Regions from separate parts of the Pseudomonas sp. R5-89-07 genome, predicted to be linked through region 3. Evidence: predicted binding sites of a transcription regulator. Region 3 holds the regulator's gene; each other region holds the start of a gene.
The links. The regulator FliA, encoded in region 3, starts transcription of late flagellar genes. The targets are predictions, from matches to a motif close to CTAAAGTTTNNNNNNNNNNNGCCGNTAA.
Positions count from the first base shown of each region.

Region 1 (5,563 bases), 2.4 Mb from region 3:
CCGCTGCCCGAGCCCCACGCCAACCTGATCGACCGCTACCTGGTCGCCGCCGAGCACGCCGGTATCCGCCCACTGCTGCTGCTGAACAAATTCGACTTGATCGACGAGCACAACGCTCCTGCGCTCAATGCCCTGCTGGCGGTCTACCGCACCCTGGGTTACCCGGTGCTGGAAGTCTCGGCCCATCACGGCAACGGCATGGAACAGCTGCAACAGCAATTGGACGGGCGTATCAGCGTGTTTGTCGGCCAGTCTGGCGTGGGCAAGTCGTCGCTGGTCAACAGCCTGCTGCCGGAAGTCGACACCCGCGTCGGCCCGCTGTCGGAGCTGTCCGGTCAGGGCACGCACACCACCACCACTGCACGGCTGTTCCACTTCCCCGGTGGCGGTGAGTTGATCGACTCCCCGGGCATCCGTGAATTCGGCCTCGGCCACGTCAGCCGCAGCGACGTGGAAGCAGGCTTTATCGAGTTCAACGACCTGATCGGCACCTGCCGCTTCCGCGACTGCAAACACGACCGCGAACCGGGTTGTGCGTTGCTCAAGGCCTTGGAAGATGGCCGCGTGCAGCAGCAGCGGATGAACAGCTACCGGTCGATTATTGCGAGCTTGCCTGAGAGCAGTTACTAAGCCGCCAGCCTCTGTAGGAGCGAGCTTGCTCGCGAAGCTGCCAAGCGCAACGCGGGCATCCTGAATACATGCGTTATCGTTGACGTTTTTCGCGAGCAAGCTCGCTCCTACAATGACAACAGGGCCGCGATTATCGCGGCCTTCTTGTATCTGGCGTTCAGGACCCCGGCGCAGGCGCCGTCGGTTCTTTCACACCACCGTCATCAAACAGGTTCAGCTTCTGGCGCAGCTCATGGGCCGGCAGCGGCTCCTGCCCTGGCGGCAGCGCATTCGGGTCCGCCGGTACTTCACCGGGGGCGCCTTCACCCTGGGCCGGCGGTGGCGGTTGATCGCCCTCAATCGCACGCTGGGCCTTTTTGGTCAGCACGACGATATCGATGCGACGGTTGATCGGGTTGAACGGATCCTTGGGATCGAACAGCTGCGATGAAGCAAAGCCCACCACCCGCGCCACTTGCGGGTCCGGGTAGCTGCCAGCCACCAGCGCACGTCGGGCGGCGTTGGCGCGGTTGGCCGAGAGTTCCCAGTTGCCGAAGTCGCCCTGCCCCGCATAAGGCTTGGCATCGGTGTGGCCGCTGATGCTGATCTTGTTCGGCACCGCCTTGATGGTGTCAGCCATGGCCAGCAGGATATCTTCGAAGTACGGCTTCAAGCGTGCGCTGCCGGAATCGAACATCGGCCGATTGGCGGCGTCGGTGATCTGGATACGCAAGCCTTCCGGGGTGATCTCGAACGAAATCTGGTCCTTGAACTTGAGCAGTTGCGGGTTTTCTTCAACCTTGGTCTGCAGTTCTTGCAGCAACAGCTCCAGGCGCTCTTTCTCGACCTGCTCGGCCATGGTTTCGACCGTATCGCGCTCGATCGGGATTTTTTCCTGGGGCGATTCGGTCTGTACTTCCGGGTTGATGGTGCGCTCCGGCGCCAACTGCGGCGAGCCGCCCAGATCGATGACGAAGGGTGTGCCACTTTCCGAAAAACCGATCGGGTCCTTGAAGTAGCCCGCGATGGCGATCTTTTGTTCCGGCGTAGCGGTGGACATCAGCCACAGCACCAGGAAGAACGCCATCATCGCCGTCGCGAAGTCGGCGAAGGCGATTTTCCAGGCACCGCCATGGTGCCCCGCGGCGAAGCGCTTGACGCGCTTGATGATGATCGGCTGGTTGTTTTCCATGGCTTAGCGACCGCGAACCGCTTGTTCCAGCTCGGCGAAGCTTGGGCGATGTTTCGGGTACAGCACTTTGCGCCCAAACTCGACCGCCAGCGATGGCGGCATACCGGATGCCGATGCCACCAGGCACGCCTTGATCGCTTCGTAGAGGTTGACCTCTTCCTTGGCATCGTGGGCCAGCGACGTCGCCAGCGGGCCGAAGAAACCATAGGCCGCGAGGATACCGAAGAAGGTGCCCACCAGTGCCGCGCCGACGTGCATACCGATAGCCGCCTGGTCGCCCTCGCCGAGGGAAGCCATGGTGACCACGATACCCAGTACCGCCGCGACAATACCGAAACCGGGCATGCCGTCGGCGATCCCGGTCACGGCGTGTGAAGGGTGCTCCAGTTCTTCCTTGAGGCTGAACAGTTCCATGTCGAACAGGCCTTCGAGTTCATGGGGCGCCATGTTGCCGGAAGACATGATGCGCAGGTAATCGCAGATATAGGCGGTCATACGCTCGTCTTTGAGCACGGCCGGGTACTTGGCGAAGATCGGGCTGGCGGCGGCGTCTTCGATATCCCCTTCAATCGCCATCATGCCTTCGCGGCGGCTCTTGTTGAGGATCTCGTAGACCAGCCCCAGCACTTCCAGATAAAACGTGTGCGAGAAACGCGAGCTGAACATGCCCAGCGACTTCTTGATCACGTGCATGGTCATGTAGCCGGGGTTGGCCTGCAGGAAGGCACCAAATGCAGCGCCGCCAATGATCATCACTTCAAAAGGCTGAATCAGCGCGGCGATTTTACCGTGGGACAGGACGTACCCACCGAGCACACTTGCGAGGACGACAATGATGCCGATAATTTTAGCCATAGGGGATCTGTACTTGCGCCGTCGGGTTCATGGACATAGTGGGTGCAGCTGAAAAACTCTTGTTCTACTTATCGGCAAAACTGCGCCAGACTATAGCCCGTTAAGGCGAAAAGCCAATTGAGCCCGTTCCGGGTGTGTTGAACCCACGTGATGATCGCGCCCCAATCATGGCTAATGAAACGACAGTCCCAACTGCAAGACCCACCACCCTCGCCGCCTGGATCAAGCGCCTGGACGATGTGCTGCTGCCCGTCCCCCAGGCCAGCCACGAGCGCGTGTGCAAAGCCATCCGCGACAGTCGCAGCTCATTGAGGGACATTGCCGAGCTGATGCAGAACAGCCCGGCCCTGGTGCTCAGCGTGATGCGTGAGGCCAACAGCCACACTCACGGTAGCCTCGCGGAACCGGCGGAAAACCTCGAAGTGGCGCTCAACCGCCTCGGCCTCAAACGCGCCGAGGAGCTGCTGGCGCGCCTGCCTTCAGTGCCGGCCGCTGAAATTCCCGTGGCGCTGCGCCAATTGCTGCTGGTCAGCCAGCATGCCTCGCAGCAAGCCAACGGCTTGTTCGGCAGCCGCCTGGCGCGTTTGTGGCAGGACATCCATTGGGGCAGCCTGCTGTTTCTGTCACCGTTGTGGCCGATGGCCGTCGCGTATCCCAAGCTTCTGGAAGAATGGGAGCTGCGGGTGATCCATAAGGGCGAGTCGGCGCGCCAGGTCGAGCAGCAATTGTTTGGCGTGCGCCTGCTGGACCTGTGCCTTGGCCTGACCGCAGCCTGGCACCTGCCGATCTGGGTGTCCCAGGGCTATAACCTGCTGCTGGGCGAGCAGCGCCTGCTGGTCAAGGCATTGCGTATCGCCCGCGAGGACGACCCTCTGCGTCACCAGCAATTGCTCGACGCCGAACCCAACCTGCGCCGCTGGCTGAATCAGCCGGCCAATACCGTGCTATTGGCCAACGGCCTGGCGATGTCGGCGCAAGAGTCCTGGACCTGCCCGCACACCGAACGCTGGCAGTACCTCACGGCACTGTACCTGCAGGAACCATTGGGCGAAGTGCAGCAGCAGGTCCACCAGCAAGCGGTGACCAGCGCCCGCAGCACCCTGATGCCCGACCTCTGGCACCCGGCCTTGTCGCTGATCTGGCCGTGGCATGTGCAAAAGGTCCACCGCGGCTTGTTGCCCGCGCCGCCTCCCACGGCCGAAGCCCTGGCAGTGTGGCGCAGCCGCTGCACCGAGCTGCTGGTGGAACCGAGCCGCTTTGCCAACGCGATGCACCTGACCACCTGCGCCAAGGAAGCCCTGGTCGCCAGCGGCATGCAGCGCGTGTTGCTGTTCATGGCGGATCGCGCCTTGAGTACCTTGCGTGTGCATCAGGCCGATGGCCTGCCCAAGGACGCTGCCAACCTGAGCCTGGACGTCGTCAACAGCACGCTGCTGCAACGACTGCTGGAAAAATCCGCCCAGGTGCGTCTCGGTCCGGACAACCATGCGCAATTCTCTGCCCTGCTGCCGCCGATCCTGCGCCGCCTGTTTACCGGCGAGCACCTGCTGCTGCGCTCGCTGAGCTGCAATGGTCGCGTGGTGATGCTGATGGTGGCGGACCAGGGCGGCGGGCCATTCTCGGAAACCACCGTGCAAGCCTTCGGCAAAACCGCGCAATGCATCGAAAAAGCCCTGCACAGCTTTACCAACCGCAGCACCTGATGCTTGCGCTACAATCGCCCTCCTTTATCGCCAACATTTGTGCCCAGGAGACCTCACATGCCTGACTTCTCTGGCTTGCCGCTGGTGATCGAATGCAGCGACCTGCAAGGTCGCCTGGATGCCGACCACCTGATTCTGGTGGACCTCACCAGTGCCGCCCGCTACGCCGAAGGGCATATCCCCGGCGCGCATTTCGTGGACCCCAAGCGCACCCAATTGGGCCAGCCCCCCGCGCCGGGCCTGCTGCCGCACAAGGCCGACCTGGAAAAGCTGTTCGGTGAGCTGGGCCACACGCCCGACGCCACCTACGTTGTCTATGACGACGAAGGCGGCGGCTGGGCCGGGCGCTTTATCTGGCTGCTCGACGTCATCGGCCACCAGAAGTATCACTACCTCGACGGCGGCCTTCTGGCATGGCTGGAGGAAAAACACCCGGTTTCCACCGAAATACCCGCGCCAGCCGGCGGGCCGGTGAGCCTTACGCTGCACGACGGCCCCACCGCCACCCGCGAATACCTGCAAAGCCGGCTCGGTGCGGCCGACCTGGGGATCTGGGACGCGCGCGGCCCGCTGGAATATTCCGGCGAAAAAGTGCTCGCGGCCAAAGGGGGGCACATCCCCGGCGCAGTGAACTTCGAGTGGACCGCCGGCATGGACAAGGCGCGCAGCCTGCGCATCCGCCGCGACATGCCGCAAGTGCTCGAAGACCTCGGGCTGACCCGCGATAAAGAAATCATCACCCACTGCCAGACCCACCACCGCTCTGGCTTCACCTACCTGGTGGCCAAGGCGCTCGGTTATCCACGAGTCAAAGGTTATGCCGGTTCCTGGGGCGAATGGGGCAACCACCCCGACACCCCCGTCGAGATTTGAAGTTCAAGGACATTTAATGAAAAAGCAGTTGTTTATCCTCAGTCAGTACCTGCTGCCGCACCACCTGCTGTCGCGCTTGGCCGGCTGCATCGCCGAATGCCGCGTGCGCTGGTTCAAGAACGCTTTCACCCGTTGGTTCGCCAAGCGTTACCAAGTGGACATGTCCCAGGCGCTGGTGGAAGACGTGACCGCCTACGAGCACTTCAACGCCTTCTTCACCCGCGCGCTGAAAGACGGTGCGCGCCCGCTGGATCAAACCCCTGGCGCCGTACTGAGCCCGGCCGATGGTGCGGTCAGCCAGCTCGGCCCGATCGAACACGGCCGTGTGTTC
Region 1 is NZ_CP027727.1:608,603-614,165, reverse strand. It holds gene rsgA (small ribosomal subunit biogenesis GTPase RsgA) at 1-630, shown strand, start outside; gene motB (flagellar motor protein MotB) at 788-1,801, opposite strand; gene motA (flagellar motor stator protein MotA) at 1,805-2,656, opposite strand; gene C4J94_RS02595 (HDOD domain-containing protein) at 2,824-4,359, shown strand; gene rhdA (thiosulfate sulfurtransferase) at 4,417-5,232, shown strand; gene asd (archaetidylserine decarboxylase) at 5,249-5,563, shown strand, end outside.
Region 1: the regulator FliA is predicted to act here: its motif matches at 2,725-2,752, upstream of motA (flagellar motor stator protein MotA).

Region 2 (5,563 bases), 1.4 Mb from region 3:
GCGCCAGCAGTTCGCGGTCGAGCCAGCCGGGGCAGTCGCCAAACAGGGTCTGGCTCCAGAGCTGGTTGGTCAGCAGGTGCGTGTCGAGGATCAGCAATTCAGGCTGCGCGGCGCGAGCGGCGTCTTCCCAGGCCAACTGGCCCTGGGCGATGGCCGGGATGTCCGCCAGGCAGGTGTCGCGCTGATGATGGTCGATGAAATAGCGCACGTATTCACCCACCATCAACCCGCCGAAGTGTGCGTGAAGTTCGGCCGCCAGCCAGCTTTTGCCGCTGGATTCAGGGCCTGCCAGTACCACCACCTTCATGCGCGCAACGCCGGGTCGGCGCGCCATTCACGCCAGCCTTGTACGGCAATCACGGTGAACAGCCCATAGAGCGCGGCGGTGAGGTAGAGGCCCTTGTAGAGGAACAGCCCGACGAAAATCACATCCACCACGATCCACAACGGCCAGCACTGCACGCGTTTTTGCGCCATCCACACCTGCGCCACCAGGCTGAAGCCGGTGAGGGCTGCATCGAGCCAGGGCTGGGCGGCGTCGGTCCAGTGGGCCATGGCGGCGCCGAGCAACAGGCTGAATACCGCGCCGATGGCCAGGCCGATCATGATTGCCGGCCAGCCCAGGCTGCTGACCTGGCGGCCTTGCTTGACCGCGCCGGCGCGGGTCCATTGCCACCAGCCGTAGAGTTGCAGCACGGCGTAGACCACCTGCAGCAGCATGTCGGAATAGAGTTTCACGTCGTAGAACACCCAGGTGTAGAGCAACACCATCACCAGGCCGATGGGCCAGCACCAGGGGTTTTGCTTGACCGTCAGCCAGACAGCGATCACCCCCAAGGCGGCGGCGAACAATTCAAGCCCGGACATGGCGGTTCCTTGGGAGAGTGGAAGAGGGCGCTGATTGTACCTACAGGTCATCCATCCTCAAACAGCAGCGTTCCCGAAGGCTGGGGATCAGTCGCTATCGGCGGTGATTGACCCATTGCTATCGGGGGCAAGCCCCCTCCCACAGGGGATCTTCATTGTTCATGAAGTGGCTGCTTGCACACGAAACCGAATCAACATGTGGGAGGGGGCTTGCCCCCGATGGCGGTGGTTCAGTCATCTGCAATCTCTACTGACCCACCGCTATCGCAAGTCCATCCCAACGTCAGACTTTGAATTGGCGCAGTAGCCCATCAAGCTGCTCACTCAAGCCGCGCAATTGTGCGCTCGCCACACTCGACTGCTCGGCCGCCAGCGCGGTGCTGTGGGACAAACCCGCCGCCTGGGTGACGTTCTGGTTGATGTCTTCCACCACATGGGCCTGTTGCAGGGTGGCACTGGCAATCGAGGCGTTCAGGCCGTTGAGGTTTTGCAGCGCCTGGCCGATGGCATTGAGGCTGGCGCCGGCCAGGCCGGCTTGTTCGATGGTCAGTTGCGAAGCGCTGTGGCTGTCGCTGATCACCTTCACCGCCGCTTCCGAATGGCCCTGCAGGCGCTCGATCATCGTCTGGATTTCAGCGGTGGACTTCTGCGTGCGCTGGGCCAGCAAGCGCACTTCGTCGGCCACCACGGCAAAGCCACGCCCCTGCTCGCCGGCGCGGGCGGCCTCGATGGCCGCGTTGAGGGCAAGCAAGTTGGTCTGGTCGGCAATGGAACGAATCACTTCCAGTACGCCGCCGATCTGTGTGCTTTCACTGGACAGGGTACGGATCACCTCAACGGCCTGGCTGATGGTGCTGGAAAGCTGGTCGATCTGCTGCAGACTGCTGTCGATGTTGACCTGGCCTTGTTGCGCCTGAGCCTGGGCATCGCGCATTTCGCTGGCGGCGTGCTCTGCGTTCTTGGCCACGTCCTGCACGCCGTAGGTGACTTCGTTGACGGCGGTGGCCACCAGTTCCATCTGCTGCGACTGCTGCTGGCTGCGGTCGTGGGCCTGGCTGGCGTTGTGGCCCAGCTCGGTCGACGACTCTCCCAGGGCGTTGGCGCACACCTGCAATTGGCCGACCACCTGGCGCAGCTTGGCGGTGAAGGTGTTGAAGTGCTGGGACAGCAGGGTGACCTCGTCGCGCCCGTGAGTATCCAGGCTACGGGTCAGGTCACTTTCGCCGCTGGCGATATTGCCCATGGCGTTCACCGCGGCCTGCAACGGCTGCACGATGCTGCGCGCGATCAACAGCACCAGCAGGGTCATGATCAGCGCGATGCCCACGCCGATCGCCGAGGCTTTCCATACCTGGCCGGTGAATTCGGCCTGTACGTCGTCCACGTAGACGCCCGAGCCGATGATCCAGCCCCAGGGTTCAAACAGTTGGATATAGGAGGTTTTCTGCACCGGCGCATCGGCTCCCGGCTTGGGCCAGCGGTAATTGATGACGCCGGCACCCTTGGCCTTGGCCAGGATCACGAATTCATTGAACACGGCAAACCCGTCCGGGTCGCGGATCGCCGAGAGGTTCTGGCCGTCCAGCTTGGGGTTGGCCGCGTGCATGATCATCACGGGGGTGAGGTCGTTGATCCAGAAGTAATCGTCGTGGTCGTAACGCAGGCCACGCACCGCGCTCAGGGCTTGCTGTTGCGCCACTTCGCGGGTGAGCACCCCGGTTTTCTCCAGGTTCTGGTAATAGCTCAACACACCGCTGGCGGTTTGCACCACGTGCTGGGTCTGCAGGCGCTTGGCCTGGTAAAGGTCGTCATGGATCTGTTTGAGCATCAACGCGCCCAAGGTCAACAGCATCAGCACGGCGACTACCAGGATCAGCCAGAGGCGTCGGCTGATCGACATATTGCGCAAACTGTTCATCGTCCTGTCACTCCGTGCCTTTTATAATTGTGGGTGTTGCATCGACTTTTACGGCTTGTCTGATAGGCTTTCGGCCCGTAATCGAAAAACCTGAGTACTGCCTGATTTTTCACGCAATTTTTGCAGTCCGGCATTGAGAATCAACGCCGGGCGCTGCTGCGTGCTCGTTGTCAGTGAACTTTAAAAAATACTGAGAGGCACGCCAGGCGCGTGACCTTTGGAGAAAGCATGGATTTTTGGACCGCCATACAGGCATTGATTCTTGGCGTAGTCGAGGGGCTGACAGAGTTCCTGCCGATCTCCAGCACCGGCCACCAGATCATTGTCGCTGACCTGATCAACTTCGGCGGCGAGCGTTTCGAGGCCTTCAATATCATTATCCAGCTGGGCGCGATCCTCGCAGTGGTCTGGGAGTTTCGCCGCAAGATCCTCGATGTGGTCGTCGGCTTGCCTACCCAGCGCAATGCCCAGCGGTTTACCGTAAACCTGATCATCGCCGTATTGCCGGCAGTGGTCCTGGGGGTGATTTTCGCTGACCTGATCAAGCATTACCTGTTCAACCCAATCACCGTGGCCACGGCACTGGTGGTGGGTGGCGTGATCATGTTGTGGGCGGAACGTCGTCAACATGCCGTTCATGCCGAAACCGTCGACGAGATCACCTGGAAAGACGCGCTCAAGGTCGGCGTGGCCCAGTGCCTGGCCATGATCCCCGGTACTTCGCGCTCCGGGGCCACGATTATCGGCGGCCTGTTGTTCGGCCTGTCGCGCAAGACCGCCACCGAGTTTTCGTTCTTCCTGGCCATGCCGACCATGGTCGGTGCTGCGCTGTACTCGGGCTACAAATACCGCGACCTGTTCCAGCCGGCGGACCTGCCGGTGTTCGCCATTGGTTTTGTCACCTCGTTCATCTTCGCGATGATCGCGGTCAAGGGCCTGCTCAAGTTTATCGCCAACCACAGCTACGCAGCCTTTGCCTGGTACCGCATCGCGTTCGGTCTGGTGATCCTGGCGACCTGGCAATTCGGCTGGATCGACTGGACAGCGGTCAAGCCATGAATATGCAGCATCCGCGCCTGAAAGCAGTGATCTTTGTACTGCTGTGCGCCGCGCCACTGCTGGGTTCGGCGCTGCTTTGGCATCGTGGCGACACTGTCATCCCGCTGGCGGCTTACGGCGTGGTCAGCGTGATGGCGTTCTTTCTGTACTGGAGCGACAAGCGCAAGGCGCAGACCGAGGCCCGGCGCATCCCGGAAAACATCCTGCACGCGGTCGAGCTGGCGGGCGGTTGGCCGGGTGCGCTGATCGCACAGCAGGTGTTCCGGCACAAGACGCGCAAAGTGTCCTACCAGGTGCTGTTCTGGGTGATCGTGCTGCTGCATCAGGTGTTCTGGCTGGACCAGCTGTTTCTCGGCGGTACGCTGCTTTCAATCCTCTAGCAGCAACCCGACCTGTGTGCGCTTGGGCAGCTTGCTCACCACCAACTGGTGGGAGCGCTGCAACAAGCCACGCAGTTCCTCGGGCCCCAGCGGGTAGGGCGTGTTCATGATGATCCACTGCGCGCGTGCCAGGTAGGGCGCCGGGTGGATGCCCGGGCGGTCGACATGGCCGAGGAACAGTTCCTTGTCGACCTTGAACGCCAGTGAGTCGCCGCGCAGGTTCTGCAGCGCGAACATCTTGTTGCCGGCGATCGAGAACACCCGCACGCCGCCCCATTTGTAGTCTTCACGCGCGCCCGGCAGGCTCAGGCAGAATTGCGCGACTTGTGCTTCGGTCATGCTCATAACAGGCGATCTCCACAGCCCTTGAAGCCTTCTTCCAGGTAATCGATCCAGGCGCGGATAGCCGGCTGCACGCCGCGCCGGTGCGGGTACACCGCCTGCAACCAGCCGCCGGGCAGCGACCATTGCGGCAGCAGTTGCACCAGCCGGCCGCTGGCCAATTCCTCCTCGCAATACATCATCGGTAGCACCGTGAAGCCCACGCCCATGAGGGCGCTGGTCTTGCGTACGATGAAATCTTCGATTCCCAGGCGAGCCTCCATGACCAGCTCGTGGGCGTTACCCTGTGGGTCGATGATGCGTTGGTGCACCATGCGGTCTGCCTCAAGCGCGCCCATTATCGGCAACTGCTTGAGGTCTTCCAGTGTTTCGACCCGCCGATCACGCATGAACGCCGGGCTGGCCACCAGCACGGTGTGCGCCTGGCGCAAGCGCTTAGTGACCAGCAACGGGTCTTCGTCGCCCAGTTCGCGCACGCGCAGCGCGACGTCGATGCCTTCGGCCACCAGGTCGACGCGCCGGTTGACCAAGGTCATGTCCAGTTGCACCAGCGGGTGTGCAGCGAGGAATCCTGCAACCAATTCCGGCAGGATCTGTTGGGCCAGGCCTACCGGGCACGTGACCCGCAGACGCCCACGGGGCTCGCTGGACATGCTGGCCACCGCCTCATCGGCCATCTCCGCTTCCAGCAGCATCGCCTGGCAATGGCGCAGGTAGCGTTCGCCGACGGCGGTCAGGGTCAGTTGCCGGGTGGTGCGTTGCAGCAGGCGTGCGCCAAGGCGTTCTTCGAGCTCGGCAATGCGCCGCGACAGTCGCGATTTGGGGATCCCCAACAGGCGGCCGGCAGCGGCGAATCCGCCGGCTTCGACGACTTTGGCAAAATAGTAGAGGTCATTGAGGTCTTGCATGGTCAGCCTATTGTCCCGTCAGTAGGACAATCTATCGCATTGCAGGTGGCTTATCGACCATTGGTTGGGTGCGTAGCATCAACACCATC
Region 2 is NZ_CP027727.1:2,796,207-2,801,769, forward strand. It holds gene C4J94_RS12730 (AAA family ATPase) at 1-307, opposite strand, end outside; gene pnuC (nicotinamide riboside transporter PnuC) at 304-867, opposite strand; gene C4J94_RS12740 (methyl-accepting chemotaxis protein) at 1,151-2,785, opposite strand; gene C4J94_RS12745 (undecaprenyl-diphosphate phosphatase) at 3,014-3,844, shown strand; gene C4J94_RS12750 (DUF1294 domain-containing protein) at 3,841-4,224, shown strand; gene C4J94_RS12755 (MmcQ/YjbR family DNA-binding protein) at 4,213-4,569, opposite strand; gene C4J94_RS12760 (LysR substrate-binding domain-containing protein) at 4,566-5,474, opposite strand.
Region 2: the regulator FliA is predicted to act here: its motif matches at 2,853-2,880, upstream of C4J94_RS12740 (methyl-accepting chemotaxis protein).

Region 3 (5,563 bases):
CTCAGCAAGAGATTGCCCGCCAGCAGGAGCTGCTGCCATCCCCGGCCCGCGCCCAGGAAACCAAGGAGCTGGGCTGGGACGACGTGACCCCGATCGACATGATCGGCCTGGAAGTCGGTTACCGCCTGATTCCGTTGGTGGACCGCAACCAGGGCGGCCAGTTGCTCGCGCGGATCAAGGGCGTGCGCAAGAAGCTGTCCCAGGACCTGGGCTTTCTGATGCCCACCGTGCATATCCGCGACAACCTCGACCTGGCGCCCAGCGCCTACCGCCTGACCTTGATGGGCGTAATCCTGGCCGAGGCCGAGATCTACCCGGATCGCGAACTGGCGATCAACCCCGGCCAGGTGTTCGGTACGCTTAACGGCATCACCGCCAAAGATCCGGCTTTTGGCCTGGAAGCGGTGTGGATCGAAGTCAGCCAGCGCAGCCAGGCGCAGTCCCTCGGTTATACCGTGGTCGACGCCAGCACCGTGGTCGCTACCCACCTCAACCAGATTCTCTACAAGCACTCCCACGAGCTGATCGGCCACGAGGAAGTCCAGCAATTGATGGGTTTGCTGGCCAAAGCCTCGCCAAAACTGGCCGAAGAGCTGGTGCCGGGCGTGCTGTCGCTGTCACAGTTGCTCAAGGTGCTGCAAGCCTTGCTCGCCGAGCAAGTGCCGGTACGGGATATTCGCAGCATTGCCGAGGCCATCGCCAACAATGCCGCCAAGAGTCAAGATACTGCCGCGCTGGTGGCTGCGGTGCGCGTCGGTTTGTCCCGCGCCATCGTGCAAAGCATTGTAGGCATTGAGTCTGAGCTGCCTGTGATCACCTTGGAGCCAAGGTTGGAACAGATATTGCTCAATAGTATTCAGAAGGCAGGGCAAGGCCAGGAAGAAGGTGTTTTGCTGGAGCCAAGCATGGCTGAAAAGCTGCAGCGTTCGTTGATCGAAGCCGCGCAGCGCCAGGAAATGCAGGGCCAGCCGGTGATTCTGCTGGTGGCCGGACCAGTCCGCGCGATGTTGTCGCGCTTCGGGCGCCTGGCAGTACCGAATTTGCACGTGTTGGCTTACCAGGAAATTCCTGACAATAAGCAAGTGACTATCGTCGCGACAGTAGGGCCCAACGGCTGAGGGTAGTGGGTTATGCAAGTGAAGCGTTTTTTCGCCGCCGATATGCGTCAGGCCATGAAGTTGGTCCGCGATGAGCTGGGCGCCGATGCCGCGATTATCGGTAACCGTCGTATTGCCGGCGGTGTCGAGCTGACGGCTGCCCTGGATTACACGCCCCAGGCCCTGGCTCCGCGCGTGCCGAACATGGAGCTTGAAGACGAGTTGCGCAAGACCGCTTCGCGCATCGTCTCGGCCCAGGCCGAACTGAGCATGCGTGGCGACAGCGATGCCACCACCAATCGCCAATTGTTCGCCGGCCTGCCGCTGACCGCCGCCGAGCCGCTGGTGGAACCTACCTTTGTCGAGCCGCCACGTCCCGCAGCGCCAGCCCCGGCCGCCGCGGTCGACCAGCGCGTGTTCGATTCGATGCGCTTTGAACTCAACGGCCTGCGTGAGCTGCTCGAAGTGCAGCTGGGCTCCCTGGCCTGGACGCAACTGCAAGGCAGCAAGCCGCAACAAGCCAACCTGTGGCGTCGCCTGCAGCGCATCGGCCTGTCCGGCCCGTTGTCCCGCGACCTGCTGGCGCTGACTGCCGAAGTCCAGGAGCCGCGCCAAGCCTGGCGTATGCTGCTGGCGCACCTGGCACGGATGATCGCCACCCCGGAAATCGAACCCCTGGAAGAAGGCGGTGTGATTGCTATGGTCGGCCCTGCCGGCATGGGCAAGACCACCACCCTGGCCAAGCTGGCCGCGCGTTATGTGCTCAAGTACGGCGCGTCGAATATCGCGTTGGTGAGCATGGACAGCTACCGCATTGGCGCCCAGGAGCAACTCAAGACCCTGGGCCGCATCCTCAATGTGCCGGTGACCCACGTCGACCCGGGCCAGTCCCTGGCCAATGCCCTCGACCCACTGCTGCGCAAGCGCGTGGTGTTGATCGATACCGCCGGCCTGCAAGCCAGCGACCCGGCCCTGCGCATGCAGCTCGAAAGCCTGGCCGGACGCGGCATCAAGTCAAAAAATTACCTGGTGCTTGCAACCACCAGCCAGAAACAGGTTCTTACCGCTGCCTATCACAGCTACAAACGCTGCGGTCTGGCCGGTTGCATCCTGACCAAACTGGATGAAACTGCCAGCCTCGGCGAAGTGCTGAGCCTGGCGATCAGTCATGAATTACCGGTCGCCTATCTGACCGACGGGCCGCGGATCCCGGATGATTTGCATCTGCCGCGCCGTCATCAGTTGGTCAGCCGTGCTGTCAGTGTGCAAATGCAAGACGAGCCTAGCGAGGAAGCGATGGCCGACATGTTCGCCGACCTTTATCACAACCCGGCAAAGCGGGTGGGGTGAGGCAGGATGAACACCGTGAAATGTATCTACATCGATGGTCTGCAAGCGATACACGCGGCCAAGCCATGTAGCCTGCGTCTAAGCAAGACAAGGTAAAGAAATAAAATGGGCAGCATGCATCCCGTACAGGTGATCGCGGTGACCGGCGGCAAAGGTGGCGTCGGCAAAACTAACGTGTCAGTGAATTTGTCCCTGGCGCTGGCAGAGCTTGGCCGTCGCGTCATGCTGCTGGATGCTGACCTGGGCCTGGCGAACGTGGACGTTCTGCTGGGGCTGACACCCAAACACACCCTCGCCGATGTGATCGAAGGCCGCTGTGAGCTGCGCGATGTGCTGCTCCAGGGCCCCGGTGGCATCCGCATCGTGCCGGCCGCCTCGGGTACCCAGAGCATGGTGCACCTGAGCCCGGCGCAGCATGCCGGCCTGATCCAGGCCTTCAGCGATATCGGCGACAACCTCGACGTGCTGGTGATCGACACCGCAGCCGGGATCGGCGAGTCGGTGGTCAGCTTTGTCCGCGCAGCGCAAGAAGTGCTGCTGGTGGTGTGCGACGAACCCACCTCGATCACTGACGCCTACGCCCTGATCAAACTGCTTAACCGTGACTACGGCATGAACCGCTTCCGCGTGCTGGCCAATATGGCCCAGAGCCCGCAGGAAGGGCGCAACCTGTTCGCCAAGTTGACCAAGGTCACGGATCGCTTTCTCGACGTCGCCTTACAATACGTCGGTGCGGTTCCCTATGACGAGTGTGTACGCAAGGCCGTGCAAAAGCAGCGTGCGGTCTACGAAGCGTTCCCTCGTTCCAAGTGCGCGCTGGCGTTCAAGGCCATTGCCCAGAAGGTTGATACCTGGCCGTTGCCGGCCAACCCTCGCGGGCATCTGGAGTTTTTCGTCGAGCGATTGGTGCATCAGACGAGCGCAGGACCTGTGCTATGACATCCAGCGGCTACAACCTTTACAAAAAGTCGGCACGTGACAGTCAGGGCGAGTTGATCGAGCGCTATGCGCCGCTGGTCAAGCGCATTGCCTATCACCTGTTGGCGCGCCTGCCCGCCAGCGTGCAGGTGGAAGACCTGATCCAGGCCGGGATGATCGGCCTGCTTGAAGTGTCGACCAAATACGACGCGAGCAAGGGTGCGAGTTTCGAGACGTATGCGGGTATCCGTATCCGTGGCGCGATGCTCGATGAGGTGCGTAAAGGGGATTGGGCGCCGCGCTCGGTACACCGCAATACGCGAATGGTCAGTGACGCAATTCGCGCAATTGAAGCAAAAACCGGTCGTGACGCTAAAGATCATGAAGTTGCGGCCGAACTCCAATTGAGTCTCGACGATTATTACGGGATTTTGAACGATACCTTGGGCAGCCGCCTGTTCAGTTTCGACGACCTGTTGCAGGACGGCGAACACGAAGGGCTGCATGAGGACGGCGCGAGCGCGCATATGGAACCGTCGCGCGATCTGGAAGATGAACGTTTCCAGGGAGCGCTGGCGGAGGCCATTGCCAATTTGCCGGAGCGCGAGCGCCTGGTGTTGGCGCTGTACTACGACGAGGAGCTGAACCTCAAGGAAATCGGTGAGGTCCTGGGGGTCAGCGAATCGCGTGTCAGCCAGTTGCATAGCCAGTGCGCGGCCCGCTTGCGGGGGCGGTTGGGAGAGTGGCGCGCGCGCTGACAGGCAGTGTGGGGACACTGCAGACGCTACCGCGAGGGTTTCGGCCCTTGCGGGTTCGCTCCGTGGTGCCCTGGGCAGTCCTTTTTGTGTAACGCCTGTTGATTGAAGTGGCGCGTCCAGGTGCTGGGCGCGTTTAAGACTGCTTGGAGGTCGAATTGGACAAGAACATGAAAATCCTCATCGTTGATGACTTCTCAACGATGCGGCGGATCATAAAAAACCTGTTGCGTGACCTTGGGTTCACAAACACGGTCGAGGCGGACGACGGCATTACAGCCATTCCGATCCTCAACAGCGGGAGCATCGACTTTCTGGTAACCGACTGGAACATGCCGGGCATGACCGGTATCGACTTGCTGCGCCATGTGCGCGCCGATGAAAAACTGCGCAGCCTGCCGGTGCTGATGGTGACCGCCGAAGCCAAGCGTGAACAGATCATCGAAGCCGCCCAGGCCGGGGTCAACGGTTACGTGGTCAAGCCATTCACAGCATTGGCCTTGAAAGAGAAGATCGAAAAAATCTTCGAACGCATCCACGGCTAATGCCATCGCGGGGGAGCTATGGAGCATAACGAAACGTCACAGGGCGACTTTGAGTCGACCTTGAAAAAACATGCTCACCAGTTGGTCGAAAGCCTCGAAAAAGGCCAGTTCGCCGATGCGGTGCAGTTGATCCATGAGCTTAACCAGACCCGTGACCGCGGCCTGTACCAGGAAGTGGGCAAGCTCACGCGTGAGCTGCACAGTGCGATCGTCAATTTCCAGATTGACCCGCGCATGCCCCAGGCCGAAGAAATTTCGCAGATCACCGACGCCACTGAACGCCTGTCCTATGTGGTCAGGCTGACCGAGGCGGCGGCCAACCGCACCATGGACCTGGTGGAAAACGCTACGCCTCTGGTCAACGGCATGGCCAGCGAAGCCCAGGCCTTGAGCGTTGACTGGGGGCGCTTCATGCGCCGTGAAGTGGGGGCTGAAGAGTTCCGTGAGCTGGCCCGCAGAGTCGACGGTTTTCTGTCGCGCAGCGAACAGGAAAACCGCACGGTGGCCAGCAACCTCAACGACATTCTGCTCGCCCAGGATTATCAGGACCTTACCGGTCAGGTGATCAAGCGTGTGACCCAATTGGTCACCGAAGTGGAAAGCAACCTGCTCAAACTGGTGCTCATGGCCGGCCAGGTCGACCGTTTTGCCGGCATCGAACATGACCGCGAAGCGATCCTCTCGGAAAAAGATCCACAAAAACATCTCGCCAAGGGTGAAGGTCCGCAGATTCATGCCGATAAACGTGAAGACGTCGTATCCGGTCAAGATGACGTAGACGATTTGCTGTCCAGTTTAGGCTTCTAAGGAGCACCCACATGAGCTTCGGCGCCGATGAAGAAATCCTTCAGGATTTCCTTGTAGAGGCCGGCGAAATTTTAGAGCAACTGTCCGAACA
Region 3 is NZ_CP027727.1:4,183,305-4,188,867, reverse strand. It holds gene flhA (flagellar biosynthesis protein FlhA) at 1-1,118, shown strand, start outside; gene flhF (flagellar biosynthesis protein FlhF) at 1,131-2,447, shown strand; gene fleN (flagellar synthesis regulator FleN) at 2,553-3,386, shown strand; gene fliA (RNA polymerase sigma factor FliA) at 3,383-4,123, shown strand; gene C4J94_RS19010 (chemotaxis response regulator CheY) at 4,291-4,665, shown strand; gene C4J94_RS19005 (protein phosphatase CheZ) at 4,684-5,472, shown strand; gene C4J94_RS19000 (chemotaxis protein CheA) at 5,484-5,563, shown strand, end outside.